DNA from 4 places in the Pararhizobium sp. O133 genome. Region 2 is predicted to be linked to each of the others. Evidence: predicted binding sites of a transcription regulator. Region 2 holds the regulator's gene; each other region holds the start of a gene.
What was found. The regulator LexA, encoded in region 2, represses DNA repair genes until DNA is damaged. The targets are predictions, from matches to a motif close to TGTTCNNNNTGTGTTCNG.
Positions count from the first base shown of each region.

Region 1 (4,349 bases), 2.3 Mb from region 2:
AGCCCGCTGCGGTTCTCTCACTGACACTGCCGATTCGGCTCTGTTGTTAGAAGGTGGCCGCCGTCGCGAGATCCGTGCGAAACCGGGACATTTCCTCCATCCGCCGATCTGCGTCGGGAATGCGCAACAGATAGGACGGATGCACGGTGACGAGCAGCGATTGCCTCTCGCCGAACGACAGCACCTGACCACGCAGGTCGGAAAGTTTTTGGCGGCTGTCGGTGAGGGCCGCAAGCGCTGTCGCGCCCATCGCCACGACGAGCTTCGGCTTTACCAGATCGAGCTCCAGCTTCAGCCACCATTTGCAGTGCTGCACCTCGCCCATATTGGGCTTTTGGTGGATACGGCGCTTGCCGCGCGGCTCGTACTTGAAGTGCTTGACCGCGTTGGTCACGTAAGCCTGTGTCCGGTTAAGCCCGACCTCGCCGGCAACTGTGTCGAACAGCTTTCCCGCCGGCCCGACGAAGGGGCGTCCGGCCAAGTCTTCCTGGTCACCCGGCTGTTCGCCAACGATCATCATCCGCGCATCGGCCGGGCCTTCGCCGAACACCGTCTGGGTCGCCTTGCAGTGAAGTGCGCAGCGGGTGCAGGTGCGCGCCGCCGCGCGCGCCTCCTCCAGTGTTCCGGCGGGTGGACTCGGCACGTCCGGCACTGCGCGGGCGGCGGCCTGCAGGCGTTCGTGAAACAGCGGCGCATCCCTTGCCGCCCGCTCGGCCATGGCGACGACGCTTGCCTCCGCGCTGGCGATCATGCCGGGAATGAGTTGCGCTTCCGGCAGGTTCTTCCAGTATTTCTTCGGCATCTCCGTCTGCATCATCTTCACCTTCAGACGGGCCGGATTGAAGATGTTGGCGAAATAGGTACGCCAGAGCGCATCGGTATCATCGGTCAGCATCGGATTGTCCGCCGGCTCCGTCGATGTCGTCAGATTGGCACCGTCCCAGGCGGCCGTTCCCTTCGGCGTGGCGATGATCCAGTCCATGTCGGTAAAGCGGCGCTGGAAGAAGGGCGCGGCCCGCGCGACGATATGATGATCGGGCTCGAACCAGGCGAGAAACCGCCGGCGTGGAAGGGTGCCTTCGATCTCCTTGAAGCGGACGAAGGCCGTCATCTTGTGGCAATCGCGCCGCACCGATTTTTCCATCGCATGCAGTTGGGCGATATCGACATCCGAGCGGATCTCCAAAAGCGCCCGCTCCTCCTGCAGCCGAAAGAGCACGCGGTAAAGAAGCTGGAACCGCGCGGGATCGCTATGGCAGATCACGGCCTCCGCCAGCGACAGGAAAGCTTGCGGCACCGTCAGTGTGGCCTGCGGTGCAACGCCGGCCAAGGGTACTGTCTCCGGCGCGGGCCCGAACAGATCGCCCGCCGCGTCGTCCCTGCAGCGCCAGTCGATCTCCTGCGGCGAACGGCGCTCAAGCAGCAAGGTCCGCGCGGCATTGCGCCACTCGATAAAATCCCCCTTGCCCTCCAGCATGACCGCCCGCATCACAACAATGCCAATTGTTCCGGCTTGGGCTCGAACATCGAACGGAGGTCGGAGCGATCGATCAGCCGATGCGGTGACCAGCCGTCCGCCACGAGGAACGACTGCACCTTCTTCACCGAGACATGCAGCCGCGCCAAATCCTCCAGCCGCAGGCGCCGGTGGCGTCGTGCCGACAGGATGCCCTTGACGGCCTTGGTGCCGAGCCCCGGTACCCGTAGCAGCATCTCGCGCTCGGCCGTATTGATATCGACCGGGAACCGATGCCGGTTGACGAGCGCCCAGGCGAGCTTCGGATCGAGCTTCAGGTCCAGCATGCCGTCCGGCTGGTTTTCGGTGATCTCCTCGATGCCAAAGCCGTAGAAGCGATAGAGCCAATCAGCCTGATAGAGCCGGTGTTCGCGCATCAGCGGCGGCTTGATCAACGGCAAGCTCTTCGATGCGTCGGGAATGGGGCTGAACGCGGAATAATAGACACGCCGCAGGCCGTAACTCCCGTAGAGCCGGGCGCTGGTGCCGAGAATGACGGAATCATTGGCCTGATCCGCCCCGACGATGACCTGCGTGCTCTGTCCGGCCGGCACGAAGCGCTTGCGCCGCTTGGTCTGCAGGGTCGGGTCGTTCGCCGCCTCGATCTTCAGCCGCAGTTCCCCCATCGAGCGGCGGATATTGGCCGGCTGCTTTTCCGGCGCCAGCCGGTTGAGGCCGGTGTCGGTCGGCAGTTCGATATTGATCGACATGCGGTCGGCATAGAGCCCGGCTTGCTCGATCAGCAGCGGCGAAGCTTCCGGGATCGATTTCAAATGAATATAGCCGCGGAAATTATGGGTGACGCGCAGTTCCCGCGCGATCCGCACCATTTCCTCCATCGTATAATCCGACGAGCGGATGATGCCGGACGATAGAAACAGGCCTTCGATATAATTGCGCCGATAGAATTCCAGTGTCAGCCAGACGACCTCCTCGACGCTGAACCGGGCGCGCTCGACATTGCTGGACGACCGGTTGATGCAATAGGCGCAGTCATAGATGCAGAAATTCGTCATCAGGATTTTCAGGAGCGATATGCAGCGCCCGTCCGGCGCATAGGCATGGCAGATGCCGGAACCCTCCGTTGACCCCAGCCCGCCGGACTTGGACGAATCCCGTTTCATCGTTCCGCTCGAGGCACAGGAAGCATCGTACTTGGCGGCATCCGAAAGGATGGCCAATCGTTCATTCAGCGACTTCTTCATAATCGTTCATGATATGTTCTTGTGGCTGCCGGGTCAACGCCGGAATTATCGGAACGATTGCCGGACGCACCCGTTGTAGGCCCGAACCCTCCCCAAGTTTACAGCAGGAGATGGCGTCATGCCCTTCATCGACAAATCGAAAATCCTCATCCTCGCGACCCATGGCTATGAACGCTCGGAGCTGCGCGTGCCGCTGGAAGAACTGAAGAAGCGCGGCGCCAGCGTCAAGGTGGCCTCGATCGAGAACGAGCCGATCAAGAGCTGGGACAAGAAGGACTGGGGTGATACGGTCGATGTCGACCTGCTCGCCAGCGACGTCAAGATCGATGATTTCGATGCGCTGGTCCTGCCGGGCGGCCAGATGAACCCCGATATCCTTCGCCATGACGACGATGCCATGCGCGTCGTTCGTGACTTCGTCAAATCCGGCAAGGTCGTCGCTGCCATCTGCCACGCGCCTTGGCTGCTGATCGAGGCCGACGCCGTGCGCGGCCGCAAGATGACATCCTACATCTCGATCAAGACCGACATGAAGAATGCCGGCGCGCTCTGGTCGGATGAAGCCGTTGTCACCGACAAGGGCATTGTCACCTCGCGCAATCCGGGCGACCTGACGCCCTTCGTCAACAAGATTATCGAGGAAATCGAGGAAGGCCGCCACGAACGCCGCGCTGCCTGATCGCACTCATAAGCTGACAAAGGAAACAATCATGACCGATATCGCCAAGACCAAAGCCGATCCGCTGCAGCAGCTGTGGGATGTTCTCGAACACGTCCATGCCGGCATGCTGGGCGTCGAGGAATCCGGCCAGCATATGCAACCTATGGCCCCTTTCGTCGAAAAGGAAACCAATTCGATCTGGTTCTACACCCGCTCCGACAGCGACCTGGTCGATGCCTTGCGCACCAATGATCGCGCTCATTTCTGCGTGATCAGCAAGGACCATGACTATCACGCCTGCCTCGCTGGCGAGATCGACGAGGTCAAGTCGCGCGAACATATCGACAAATACTGGTCGGCACCCGTCGCCGCCTGGTTTGAGGGCGGCAAGGATGATCCGGCACTGACCATGCTGCAGCTGAAACTCGACGACGTTTCGATCTGGGCATCGACCAACAGCTCGCTGCGGTTCGGCTGGGAAATCACCAAGGCCAATCTCACCGGCAAGGAGCCGGATCTCGGCTACCACACGCAGATTTCACTGCCGCACTGACCTCATCAGTGCAGACTGGGCGCCTCGTCCGTACCTCACGGGCGGCGCGTTTTTTTTGCGCTCTACAGTGGCGTAATCAAGATGCCGGCCGCATGGCTAACAAGGCGTGAATAAAGCATGGATTTGATAGACTATTGACAGAGCCGCCGATTATGTCAGTCTTGTGTCCAAGACCGGGTAACAGGTCATTGGCTCAAGTCGGAGAACAGAATGTTTTATCACGGTGGAATGACGCTCGGTTATCTTACGCCCCCGCCCAAGGCTGAAAAGGTGGTTCGCGTTGACATATCGGCCCGCAAGGCTCGAGAAGAGGCAATCGCCGTCGAGCGGGAGCGGGACCAGCAGGAAAGCCAGACCTTCATCACGCCCTGGCATCTGTTTTACTGATACCCGTCTTATCCGGCGGCCGAGGCC
Region 1 covers NZ_CP196426.1:569,758-574,106, reverse strand. Annotated here, with positions in the region: gene ACST81_RS02690 (NAD(P)/FAD-dependent oxidoreductase) at 1-24, shown strand, start outside; gene ACST81_RS02685 (UdgX family uracil-DNA binding protein) at 47-1,489, opposite strand; gene ACST81_RS02680 (putative DNA modification/repair radical SAM protein) at 1,489-2,721, opposite strand; gene ACST81_RS02675 (type 1 glutamine amidotransferase domain-containing protein) at 2,840-3,400, shown strand; gene ACST81_RS02670 (pyridoxamine 5'-phosphate oxidase family protein) at 3,432-3,935, shown strand; gene ACST81_RS02665 (hypothetical protein) at 4,146-4,322, shown strand; gene ACST81_RS02660 (AraC family ligand binding domain-containing protein) at 4,331-4,349, opposite strand, start outside.
Region 1: a site for LexA is predicted at 2,725-2,742, ahead of ACST81_RS02680 (putative DNA modification/repair radical SAM protein). Genes of this name have one in related genera too.

Region 2 (4,349 bases):
GATTGTCTCCTTGTACAAATCGACCCTATGTCAGCGACATGACAGTCGTGTAACAGTTGGTCATTCCGCATCACTTTATCGTCGTTGATACTGACCACGGAAAATGTGAGGGCAGTTTCCTCTTGAGAGCCGCTCTGCGTCCTGCGGAAGACAACCGAATACGGATTTAAACAGTTAAACGATCGGCATTGCAGCCGGATATCGGAACGCAATCCCCTCCACTCCGATCCGGACAATCCCTTGGCGGGCCATCGGCTCGACGATCGCGATGACGGTGGGAAGCGTCGGTGCCCTGGCCTGCGTCAACCTCAATATTCAACTGCAGTGCCCCCCGTTCGTCCCGATTCATCGCTGATGAAACGGATTAGCGAACCAGAAAATTCATGGTATGCTGGTCATCGAACCCACCCCATCGCCTGCGCGGCGCCCTCGCCGCTGGTTAGTCGCGTCGGCTGTGCGGTTTGTGATGTTCGAGTTCCCCCAAAAAAGCGCGGTAAAGGAGAACGCAATGCATTACAGCGTGCAGTTTTTTACCTGGACCCCGAAACTTGGCGTCCATCAGGTCGGCACCATTGTCGAGATCGATGCCGTCAATCCGAAGCTTGCCGCTACATCCCTGCTCGGCCTGAGGCTGGATGAAACCGGCACTGCCAAGAAGCTCGCCGTTCGCGTCTGGAGCGCGCCGGACGACAGCCAGGCCGACTGCGCCTGCTTCTATTATCATTGAGCTGATACGGTCCGCTCAGACCATCGGATCGTTTCATCCTTTGACTACCCCGCCTTGGGGCGGGCAATGGAAACGTATGTCTCAATCTTCGACTCCGGTCGGAATTGGAGAAACGTTTTGCGGTCATGAGAACGGCCGTAGCCACGAAGATGGCGTCAAAATTGGTGGAGCCGCACGTGACGCATCGTTTCAGAACACCTGAAACGATTGCTCAGAATAAACAATCGGTAAATACGACCGACCGATTATATTTACGTGGAAAATTTTGGAGGCCTCGCCCGGAATTGAACCGGGGTACAAGGATTTGCAGTCCTCTGCGTCACCACTCCGCCACGAGGCCTCTCAAGCTCGAATAATCGAACCGTGGCGGCGGTTTAGAATGATCCTAGACAAACCGCAAGAGAATAATTCCGAAAAAACGGCCGCGTTCATTTTCCGACATGATGTTTTCCGAACATTCTCCACAGAAGCCTCTCCACCACGAAAGCCGTCGTACACAAACCCGCGCAAATCATTTCCCATAAGGCTCAGTGCACCTGACCTCCTGCCAGACCGTCCAACCGACGTCGCGGCTGCTTGAAGCGAGTGAACCGAAATGCGTCGAAGCTTGCCCTGATCAGTGATAGCGGCGAATGAGGCCCACCAACTTGCCCTGGATCTTCACCCGGTCGGGACCGAATATCCGGGTCTCGTAGGCCGGATTGGCGGCTTCGAGTGCGATGGAAGCGCCCTTGCGCCGGAAGCGCTTCAGGGTCGCCTCCTCGTCATCGACGAGCGCCACGATGATTTCGCCGGGGCTGGCGGTATTGGTGTTGCGGATGATGACCGTGTCCCCGTCGAGGATGCCGGCCTCGATCATCGAATCGCCTCGGACCTCCAGCGCGTAATGATCCCCCACCCCGACCATTTCCATCGGTACGGAAATATCGTGCGTGTTGTTCTGGATGGCGGAGATCGGCACGCCGGCGGCGATCCGCCCCATGACCGGGACCGTCACGCTATCGCTGTTGGCCGCGACAGGTTTGGCAGGCGCCGGCTTTTCGGCGGAGGCGCCGAGGCTGCCCTGGATAACACTGGGCGAAAAGCCGCGCTTGGGCTGGAGGCTTGGCGAATAGGCTTCCGGCAGCTTGATGACCTCCAGTGCGCGTGCGCGATTGGGCAGGCGGCGGATGAAGCCCCGTTCCTCAAGCGCCGTGATCAGTCGGTGGATGCCGGATTTCGAGGCGAGATCCAGAGCATCCTTCATTTCATCAAAGGATGGAGGCACGCCGGATTCCTTCATTCTTTCGTGAATGAACAGAAGCAATTCCTGTTGCTTGCGAGTCAGCATGAACGATCACTCCAAAGTCGAGAAACAAAGCAAGAACGAACACTATATGTTCCATATGTGTTCCGCAAGCCCCCTCAAAATATTTGAATGTTTCCAACAATATTCGGCGCGGGCGATGAAGCCGGCGGGCTGTTGCGCGCGAGACTCACCAGTCTTGGGCTTCTTTTTGGGAACTTTTGCCGTGTCGCGACCGTTGCAGGAACATCCTAGCGACAATGGGCGGTGCGCATCGCCCGCACACAGGAGGCAGACATGGCAGGCTATGTGGACGAACGCGGCGATCGCGTCTCGACGAAGGATACCAACCGGACGGTCCGGGTAACCGGTATCGAGGCGCGGCAGGGTCTTCTTGGGCGTCCGGTGTTGATGGTGTTGATCGGCGGTCTGCTTTTGGCTGCCATCGCCTGGGCCGGGGTGGAGATGTTTGGTGAAGCGACCGACAATGACGGGGCGACCCAGACGCAGCAGGTTGCCCCTGCCGAGGATCAGGCAGCGCCCGCCAACCAGGGTACCGTGGACAACACGCCGACGAATGGTGAGCAGATGCAGACTGCGCCGACCGACAAGGATCCGACGCCGCAGACTGGTACGGATCGATAAACGTTGGCACGTGCTTTGCAGCCCCGCCCTGCCCGATCAGGCGGGGCGTTTGACGTGGACAAATAGTGCATTCGTTCAGGTTGAGGTTTGGCGCCTGCGAGCCCACCAAACCGATAGCCGTCGCCGCTGGCGGCGCACGAAGGCAAGATCATGCGAGAGGACGATGAAACCCAGCGGCACCATCCAGAAGCCGAGCACAGGCAGAAAGCCAAGGCAGCCACCGATAATGAGTATGCTGCCGAGCGCGATGCGAACCCCGCGCGACTGCGGCAGGCGCAAGCGCCATGTTCCCAGAATCAATTCATGCGTCTGCGGGTCGATGCCAAATTTTTTCTGCCGTCCTGCCATGAACTCCACCTGTTGGCTCGATCCCGCGTCGCGGCATCGTTGACAACGCTGAAATCGCGGCATGTGTTCGCCGGCAATCGGGATCGCGTTGCCTCCCCCACATGGGGAGTTCTCCACAGTCAGACAAGATTGTGCACTTTTTTTGAAAAATAGCTTGGCAAATCGAAAAAGCATTTGTATTAGCAGCCTCACTTCTGCAGCACACAGCGGCGCAGATGATCCCTGGTAGCTCAGCGGTAGAGCATTCGACTGTTAATCGACAGGTCGCCGGTTCGAATCCGGCCCGGGGAGCCAGATTTTGAAATAAGTGCCTGTTTTCATTGTGTTTTTGAGAACGGGCACTTATTTCCCCTCTTTTTCTCCCCACTTTATTTCCCTATCCGACCTCGGATTATAAGGTTTCGGCGTTTAGCGCTTCATTTTGGAGACCGGCGTCGGTCCCCTGCCCGATTCGTCTTCTGCAGTCATGGTCGGGAATCAAACGCCAGCTCGAACGATTTTACACATCCCACAGACCCGGCAGCCACCGGATCAGTTGACGACGTGATTCGGAACATCGTCGCCAAGACAACAAAAGGCCGCCGTCGGCTGGCCGGCGGCGTTGATCTTCCAATTCAAACTCTCATACGGGGACGTGACGAAGGCCCAGTACGGTGCCAGGACGGCGGCAGGGCCTGCACGGCGAAGCCGGCCTCGAGACAGGCAGCCACGAAAGCTTCGCGCGCAACGGCGACCGGTGTCTGCTTTAGGAGCGCAGCACGACATTTCTTGCAGGCTCGTTGGTAACGCTCTCCGCGCCGGAGTGGCCACTCGTGCTCGAGAAAGTCGATTGTGTCGTTAAGGCTCTCAAACGTGCGCTTCAGTCCGCTGGGAAAGCTAACGGTCAATGGAACGTGGAAATACATATCAGCCAGCATGGCAACCTCCTTCCAATATCAATCTGGCGCAATCGATATCGGAGCGAAAATAGCGGATTTCAAGAGCCTCGACCATTGGCTTCTCATTAACCAAAAAGCTTAGGCTGCCCGTAACCATTCAGGTGTGTGATCGTGCCGACAACCACACCGAAAGGAATATGAAATGCCGTACGGCTGGATATTCATTGGTGGCCTCGTTGCTTGTGCACTCAGTCTGTTAGCCATCGACCATGATAGGCAGGACGTGGAACGAAAGGCAGTCATTTTTCAAGACGTGACTTCTCAGTAGGCGCCAGTGGGGACGTGCTCACGCGCGGACTTCAGCAAGATAAGAGCCGCCACCCCTCTCAGGATGACGGCCAGCGATTGCTCCCTTGCGGGCGCCCGTAGGCGTTGGTGACAATCGCGCTCTGCGGGTGGTGAGGCC
Region 2 covers NZ_CP196426.1:2,856,665-2,861,013, reverse strand. Annotated here, with positions in the region: gene ACST81_RS13710 (hypothetical protein) at 509-727, shown strand; tRNA gene ACST81_RS13705 (tRNA-Cys) at 994-1,067, opposite strand; gene lexA (transcriptional repressor LexA) at 1,344-2,057, opposite strand; gene ACST81_RS13695 (hypothetical protein) at 2,310-2,657, shown strand; gene ACST81_RS13690 (hypothetical protein) at 2,733-3,005, opposite strand; tRNA gene ACST81_RS13685 (tRNA-Asn) at 3,225-3,299, shown strand; gene ACST81_RS13680 (DUF982 domain-containing protein) at 3,620-3,922, opposite strand.

Region 3 (4,349 bases), 1.1 Mb from region 2:
CGGAATCCCGACCGGACCGGTCCATCTTCATCTCGAAAAGAACCTTCCCGTCTCTTCCGGCATCGGCGGCGGCTCCGCCGATGCGGCCGCAGCGCTTCTCGGCTTGATGGATCTGTGGGAGGCGCCGGTTGCCGCCGATAGTCTCCTCGACATCGCGCTGAAACTCGGCGCCGACGTGCCGATGTGCCTGAAGGGCAAACCGCTGGTCGCGCGCGGCATTGGCGAGGACATCGAGCTTCTGCCGGCCTTCCCGTCCTTTCCGATGCTGATCGTCAATCCGCTGAAGGCGGTTTCGACGCCGGTGATCTTCCGCATGCTGACGAGCAAGACCAATCCCGCGCTGGTGATGCCGAAGGCCGGGACTGAACGGGACGGGTGGATGTTTGCCCTGAACGGCATGCGCAACGACCTGGAACCGCCGGCACGCGTGCTGGAGCCGGCCATATCAGCCGTTTCCGATGCACTTGGCGGTGCAGACGCTGCCTTCGTGCGGATGTCAGGGTCCGGCGCCAGTTGTTTCGGACTTTTTGCCACAGTGGCGGAGCGGGATGCGGCCGCCGACATGCTTTCACGGCAAAACCCCGACTGGTACGTTCTGGCCTGCAACAGCATCGGTTGAAAGGAAACACATGATGGCCGAAACTAATCAGGCAAGACGCTTCATCCCCGTTGGCATCGCCGTCCTGACCGTCTCCGATACCCGCACGCTGGCGGACGACCGCTCCGGCGATACGCTGGTGGCGCGGATCGAGGAGGCTGGTCACCGGCTTGCGGCACGCGCCATCGTACCCGACGACAGGCAAATGATCGCCGCGCAGGTGAAGGCCTGGACGCTGGACAAGGCGATCGACGTAGTGATCACCACCGGCGGCACAGGCTTTACCGGACGGGACGTGACGCCGGAAGCGCTGGAGCCGCTGTTCGAAAAGCGCATGGACGGTTTTTCCGAAGTGTTCCACCGCATCTCCTACGACAAGATCGGCACATCGACGATCCAGTCGCGGGCAACCGGCGGCGTTGCCAATGCCACCTTCATCTTCGTGCTGCCCGGTTCGCCCGGCGCCTGCCGCGACGCTTGGGACGGCATCCTGAAGCAGCAACTCGACTACCGGCACATGCCCTGCAATTTCATCGAGATCATGCCGAGGCTCGATGAGCACCTGAAGCGCGGCTGATCGTCTCCGGTAGCAACGGCTTGTTTTCCCTGTTCCATTCGAAACAGCGCGCATCCCCATGCCCGGCTAAAACTGTCCTCACGATAGAAACGACGAGGAGAGCGGGCATGGTGCGCATACGCATCGACGCAAACCTGGATGGCAACGGTTCGGCCGAGGTTCAGATCGGTATCAGTTACGCAGCACGAATGCGGCGGGCTCGATTCTCCAGGCGCCGCCACGGGAAGCGATACGACGCGCCGGCCGCGGCCGGAGCGGAAAGCCCTTTTTCAGACCAGCTATTTCAGTCAAGCAGGGCGGACCCCAAAAAGGGTTCGCCCCTTTTCTCGTCGCTTGCAAGGCGGGCTCAGTCCGCTCAGACCCCGTCCGCGCCGAGACGATTGCCGATCGCGACCCAGGCTGGCACCAGTTCGCTGCCCAGTCGGCGCACCGCCCGCCCGGTGGCAAAATCGCTGAGCGGCATGCCCGATTTCGCGATCGCCGCTGCCTGCTGCCGCGACAGGAGGAAGCCGAGCTCCAGCGGCGGCGTGCGGGTCACGATCCGCCGGAGGAACGGTCGGCGATGCAGCCTGGACGGCGAAAACCGCGCCGGCGTCCTGCCGAGCGTCATATATTCGGCAATATCGTCGATCCAGCGACCGGCCGGCCGCGCGCCCGGCTCCAGCAGAAGCAGCCAGTTGCCACGCGCCGAGCGGACGATCTCCTTCATGTCCCAACTGGTGCAGAACCGCGCACCGGCGGCATCGGCGACCCGGCTGGAGCCGTCGCGCGAGGCATGATCGAGGATGATCACGTCGCTCACCAGCCCTTCAACGGCACCTGCGACCAGCGCGGACAGGGTCTGCGCCAGCTCGGCTTCGTTGTTGCGGGTTTCCATGATGATCGTCAGCATCGCCGTCAATACCGCATCGCACACAGAATTTCCACAGAGCCTTCGTTTCGGGGGAATTTACTTTTCATTCATGATGAATGCGCGCGCAAGCGAACGGTCTTCCTGCCGTTGCCCGATCCTTCCACGCTCCTGCGAATAACCACATCCGCGATTTTGTTCTTGCATTGTTCTCGTTTTCGCGATAGGAAAATAATCAGAAAATTTGGAATGCCGGTATCGGCGTTTCCCGGAGAATCCCATGAACGAGCTGTCTCACATCAGGCAGGGTGCCTTGGCGCCTGCCCATACGGCAGATATGGCCGAAGCGATGATCGCCGGTTCGGGACTTCGCATCGAGGTCGATCGCCGTCGCGGACGCGGTGCGGCCCTCAACACATCCGGCCGGTTCGAGCCGGTCTCGCGCACGCTGGAGGATGACGGCTGGAACTCGATCGAGGACCTGCCGGAATTCAAGACCGACGTACAGATCGAAAAACCGCGCTCGATCATCAGCCGCAACGATTCGCCCGACATCCCCTTCGATCGCTCGGTCAATCCGTACCGGGGATGCGAGCATGGCTGCATCTATTGTTTCGCCCGGCCGACCCACGCCTATATGGGCCTGTCGCCGGGGCTTGATTTCGAGGCGAAGCTGTTCGCCAAGCCGGATGCCGCCAAGCTTTTGGAGCGCGAACTGGCAAAGCCGGGCTACAAGGTCCGCCCGATCGCCATCGGCACCAATACGGACCCCTATCAGCCGATCGAGAAGGAATGGCGGATCATGCGCCAGGTCCTCGAGGTGCTGAAGGCGGCCGATCACCCGGTGATGATCGTCACAAAGTCGGCCATGGTCATACGCGACATCGATATCCTGGCGCCGATGGCGGAGAAGGGGCTGGCCAAGGTCGGGCTGTCGGTGACGACGCTCGATCGCAAGCTGGCCCGACTGATGGAGCCGCGCGCCTCGACGCCCTCGAAGCGGCTGGAGGCAATCAAGGCCCTGTCGGACGCGGGCATTCCCTCCACCGTGATGATGGCGCCGATCATTCCGGCCCTCAACGACCACGAGATCGAACGGGTGCTGGATTCCGGCAAGGCGGCCGGGGCGGCATACGCAAGTTATGTCCTGCTGCGCCTGCCGCTGGAGGTAAGCCCGCTGTTTCGCGACTGGCTGCTCCGCAACTATCCGGATCGCTACCGCCACGTCATGTCGCTCGTTCGCTCGATGCGCGGTGGCAAGGATTACGATGCCGAATTCGGCAAGCGCATGAAGGGCGCCGGTCCCTATGCCTGGCAGATCGGCCGGCGCTTCGAGATGGCCGCCAAGCGGCTGGAACTGAACGTCACCCGCAAGCCACTGAATTGCGACTTGTTCGTACCGCCGCTCGGGACCGGCGTGCAGCTGTCGCTGCTTTGAAATTGACCATTATCTCCGGAACACCCGCGCCGGAGATGAGCATGCCGATGTTGTTTCTTGCCCCGAGGCACATCGGCCCTCCTCCGGCAGCCGCCTCACGCCGGAGGACTTGCAGGGAATCGGGCTTGTGTGCAAGGTCCGCCGCATGACCAGACGCACGCCGCCCGATTCCCCCTTTCTTTTCGAGACAATCGACGGTCCGGATTTCAGTTTCGAGCTGGCGGGTCGCCGGGATGGTCTCTGGCCGGTCGCGGGAACGGACGAAGCCGGACGCGGGCCTTTGGCCGGCCCGGTGGTCGCCGCCGCCGTCATTCTGGATCCCGACAATATCCCCGAAGGCCTAAACGACAGCAAGCAATTGTCCATCACACGGCGCGAGGAACTATTCGACATTATCCTGTCCTGCGCAACCGTCTCGATCGCCTCCTCCGGCGCCGGCCGCATCGATGGAACGGATATTCGCAAGGCCAGCCTCGACGCCATGCGTCGCGCCGTGCTGGGTCTCTCCAGCCGTCCCGCGCTGGTTCTGGCCGATGGCCGCGACGTGCCGTCGGGGCTTCCCTGCCAGGGCAAGGCGGTGATCAAGGGTGATGCCCGCTCGGTCTCGATCGCCGCCGCCTCGATCGTCGCCAAGGTGGCGCGTGACCGGATGATGACGCGGGCCGATCTCGTCTTCCCCGCCTATGGCTTTGCCATGCATGCCGGTTACGCCACCCGCCGCCACCGCACCGCCATCGACGATCACGGCCCCTGCCCGCTCCACCGGATGAGCTTTCGCCCGCTTCGTCAGGACGGCACTGACCCCATCGAAGACGACCTCTCTTGACCCTTTGGAACAACCAGGCCGCTCGGACATTGTTCTTGGATGTGCGGTCATCGGCAGCGA
Region 3 covers NZ_CP196426.1:3,935,414-3,939,762, forward strand. Annotated here, with positions in the region: gene ACST81_RS19055 (4-(cytidine 5'-diphospho)-2-C-methyl-D-erythritol kinase) at 1-619, shown strand, start outside; gene moaB (molybdenum cofactor biosynthesis protein B) at 633-1,175, shown strand; gene ACST81_RS19065 (glycosyl transferase) at 1,531-2,067, opposite strand; gene ACST81_RS19070 (PA0069 family radical SAM protein) at 2,306-3,463, shown strand; gene ACST81_RS19075 (ribonuclease HII) at 3,609-4,289, shown strand.
Region 3: a site for LexA is predicted at 2,222-2,239, ahead of ACST81_RS19070 (PA0069 family radical SAM protein). Genes of this name have one in related genera too.

Region 4 (4,349 bases), 1.7 Mb from region 2:
AACAGGAAACCCACCCATGGCGAAGATCACCAATGTCGCGGTCCAGATGGATCATGTCTCCGGCATCACCATCGCCGGCGACAGTACCTTCGCCATGAGCCTCGAAGCACAGGCGCGCGGCTACAGGCTGTTCCATTACACACCCAACCAGCTGTCGCTGCGCGATGGCAAGGTTTATGCCACCGTCCAGCCGATGGAATTGCGCGACGTCAAGGGTGACCATTACACGCTGGGCGACGCCGAGCGCATCGACCTGTCGACCATGGATGTCGTGCTGCTGCGCCAGGATCCGCCCTTCGACATGGCCTACATCACCTCGACGCATCTGCTCGAGCGCATCCATCCCAAGACGCTTGTGGTCAACGATCCGGCCTGGGTGCGCAATTCGCCGGAAAAGATCTTCGTCACCGAATTTCCCGACCTGATGCCGAAGACGCTGATCACCCGTGATCCCGCCGAAATCGCAAGCTTTCGCGCCGAGATGGGCGACATCATCCTGAAACCGCTCTACGGCAATGGCGGCGCCGGCGTGTTTCACTCGACCCGTGATGACCGCAACATGTCGTCGCTTCTCGAAATGTTCGGCCAGATGTTCCGCGAACCCTTCATCGCCCAGGAATACCTGCCGGCGGTGCGCAAGGGCGACAAGCGGATCATCCTCGTCGATGGCGAGCCGGTCGGTGCGATCAACCGCGTGCCCGCCGAACACGATGCCCGCTCCAACATGCATGCCGGCGGCACCCCGATGCCGACGGAACTGACGTCGCGCGAAAAGGAAATCTGCGCCCGCATCGGCCCCGCCTTGCGCGAACGCGGTTTCCTGCTCGTCGGCATCGACGTGATCGGCGACGTGATGACCGAAATCAACGTCACCTCGCCGACCGGCATTCGCGAAGTGAAGAAATTCGGCGGCGCCGATATCGCCGCACGTCTCTGGGACGCGATCGAACGCAAGCGCGCCTGACCAGCAACTCCTCGCCCGAAGCGTGATACAACCCGTTTCGCGCTCCGGATGTTCACGGTTGTTCCGCTTCGTTCGCACAATACAACCGGCCTCAACCATCGCGATTGCATTCATCGAATCCGTTCGATGATTGTTCTTGTTTTATTCCGGTATTCGTGCCAGATTTCCCGCCACAACCGATGAAGGTTGTGGCGGCGGGTTGTTCATCCGTCGCGCGGTCAAGAGGGGCAATCATGGTCGCACGTGTCAGTACGGTTGCATTTCAGGGCATTGAAGGCGTTCCGGTCGATGTTCAGGTCATGGTCGCGCCGGGCAAGGTCGGCATGCAGATCGTCGGCCTGCCGGACAAGGCGGTGGCCGAAAGCCGCGAGCGGGTCCAGGCGGCCCTGCATGCTTCCGGCCTGTCATTGCCGGCCAAGAAGGTCACCATCAATCTCGCGCCTGCCGATCTTCCGAAAGAAGGCAGTCATTTCGACCTCCCCATCGCGCTCGGCCTGATGGCGGCACTCGGTGCCATTCCCGGCGATGCGCTGGATGGCTACGTGGTGATCGGCGAGCTCAATCTGGATGGCACGATCGCCACTGTGGCCGGGGCGCTTCCCGCCGCTATCGGCGCCAACGGGCTCGGCAAGGGCCTGATCTGCCCGGCCGACAGCGGTCCGGAAGCCGCCTGGGCCGGCTCCGAGATCGACATTCTCGCGCCGCGCAGCCTGATCGCGCTCGCCAATCATTTCCGTGGCACGCAGGTCCTGTCGCGGCCGGAAGCCTCGGTGCGCGCCAATGCCGCCAACATGCCCGATCTCGCCGACATCAAGGGGCAGGAAAGCGCCAAGCGGGCGCTGGAAGTCGCCGCCGCAGGCAATCATAACCTGCTGATGGTCGGCCCTCCCGGTTCAGGCAAGTCGATGCTGGCTTCCCGCCTGCCCTCCATCCTGCCGCCGCTGTCGCCATCGGAACTGCTGGAGGTCTCGATGATCCACTCGATCGCCGGACAACTCGCCGGCGGCAAGCTGTCGGATCGTCGCCCCTTCCGCACGCCGCACCATTCCGCCACCATGGCCGCGATGATCGGCGGCGGCATGCGCGCCAAGCCCGGCGAGGCGTCGCTCGCGCACAACGGCGTTCTGTTTCTCGACGAGTTCCCGGAATTCACACCGCAGGTGCTCGACGCGTTGCGCCAGCCGCTGGAAACCGCCGAATGCATCATCGCCCGCGCCAATCACCGCGTCACCTATCCCGCCGCCATCCAGCTGGTCGCCGCCATGAATCCCTGCCGCTGCGGCATGGCGGGAGAGCCCGGCCACAGCTGCGCCCGCGGGCCCCGCTGCGTCTCCGATTACCAGGGCCGGATTTCCGGCCCGCTGATGGACCGGATCGATATCCGCATCGATGTCCCCTCCGTCACCGCCGCCGACCTCATCCGCCCGGCTCCCGCCGAAACCAGCGCCGTCGTCGCACGGCGGGTGGCAAAGGCGCGCGAAATCCAGATGGACCGCTTCATTGCTTTCGGCACGCCACAGGTTCTATCCAACGCCCGCTGCTCGACGGCAATGATTGAAAAAATGGCCGAGCCCGATGCCGGTGGCCTGCAATTGCTACGCGACGCCGCCGAAAAGATGAAATTCTCCGCGCGCGGCTATCACCGCGTCCTCAAAGTCGCCCGCACCCTTGCCGATCTCGACGAGAAGCCGACGGTCGGTCGTATCCATCTGGCCGAGGCAATTTCCTATCGCATCGCCGGAGAACGCCTGACGGCGGCGGCCTGACAATTTCCCCGGAGATGCCGGGGAGGTTATGATGACGGAAGCATGTTGACGGATGCATTTCCGGCTCTTTGACACGATTATAGGGACATTGCGGCGGGTTAAGCCTTTCTCCCTTATGGCAGGGCTATCGCATATGTCGCAAACACCGCCTCCGGCCTGTCGACCATCTCTTTCACAAGGCGGCAGAGACCGGCCGCACCTGCTGTTTTCAGCCTCGAACGGTGCGGCAGGTTAAGCCCCTCCCCCTTGTGGGGAGGAGTTGGGGAGGGGATCTTTCCGCAGGCATTCACGACCGCGATTGATGCGAGGGAGACGCCGGTTGCTGCCTCGGAATCAGAGCCTTCAAACCCGACGCTCAATGCATCGACATCCACCCCAAGCAGGTGGTTTGACGAAGCGACATCCCCACCCTCCGTCATCCTCGGGCTCGACCCGAGGATCCAGCGACCCGACGTCCGTCGGGTCAAAAGACTCTCTCACCGCGCAGACGCGCGGTGACTGGATTCCCGTGACAAGCACGGGCATGACGGAGTGTTTGGCAATCGCTTTGTTTCCGGAACACGCTGCCGGCGCCAAAAACGTCACCTTGCCAACAGCCCGAGAGCCAGCCAAAGCCGGGCCCCAAACCCTCCGGAAAACCTTAGCCGCCAAGCCCCTCGAACAAAGCCGTCGACAAATAGCGTTCGGCGAAGGACGGGATGATGACGACGATGGTCTTGCCTTCGTTTTCCGGGCGCTGGCCGACCTTGATCGCCGCCGCCAGGGCCGCACCCGAGGAGATACCGACCGGGACGCCTTCGAGGCGGGCGACGTGGCGGGCGGTCTCGATTGATTCCGCGCTGGAGACGGTAACGACCTCGTCATAGATCTTGGTGTCGAGGATGGCGGGGGCAAAGCCGGCGCCGATGCCCTGGATCTTGTGCGGGCCGGGCGCGCCGCCGGACAGGACGGGGGATTCGACCGGCTCGACGGCGACGACCTTGATCGACGATTTCTTCGCCTTCAGCACCTGGCCGGCGCCGGTGATCGTGCCGCCTGTGCCGATGCCGGAGACGAGGATATCGATGCTGCCGTCCGTATCGTTCCAGATTTCCTCGGCCGTCGTCTTGCGGTGGATTTCCGGGTTGGCCGGATTCTCGAACTGCTGCGGGATGATCGCGTCAGGCAGCGAAGCCGCCAGTTCCTCGGCCTTGGCGATCGCGCCTTTCATGCCCTTCGGGCCTTCCGTCAGCACCAGTTCGGCGCCGAGCAGCGCCAGCATCTTGCGGCGCTCGACCGACATGGTCTCCGGCATGGTGAGGATCAGCTTGTAGCCCTTGGCGGCGGCGGCGAAGGCGAGCGCAATGCCGGTATTGCCCGAGGTCGGCTCGACCAGCGTCGTCTTGCCGGGGGTGATCTTGCCCTGCGCTTCCAGCGATTCGATCATCGCCACGCCGATGCGGTCCTTGACGGAGGCGATCGGGTTGAAGAACTCGAGCTTGGCCAAGAGATTGGCCTTCACGCCATTCTCCTTGGCCAACTTGTCCAGACGCACGATCGGGGTATCGCCGATCGTCTCGGTGATCGAGGAATAGATGCGGCCGCGGCCGGGCTTGCGCTGTTCTGACATGGTGTTCTCC
Region 4 covers NZ_CP196426.1:4,592,973-4,597,321, forward strand. Annotated here, with positions in the region: gene gshB (glutathione synthase) at 17-964, shown strand; gene ACST81_RS22345 (YifB family Mg chelatase-like AAA ATPase) at 1,198-2,730, shown strand; gene cysK (cysteine synthase A) at 3,371-4,339, opposite strand.
Region 4: a site for LexA is predicted at 1,096-1,113, ahead of ACST81_RS22345 (YifB family Mg chelatase-like AAA ATPase). Genes of this name have one in related genera too.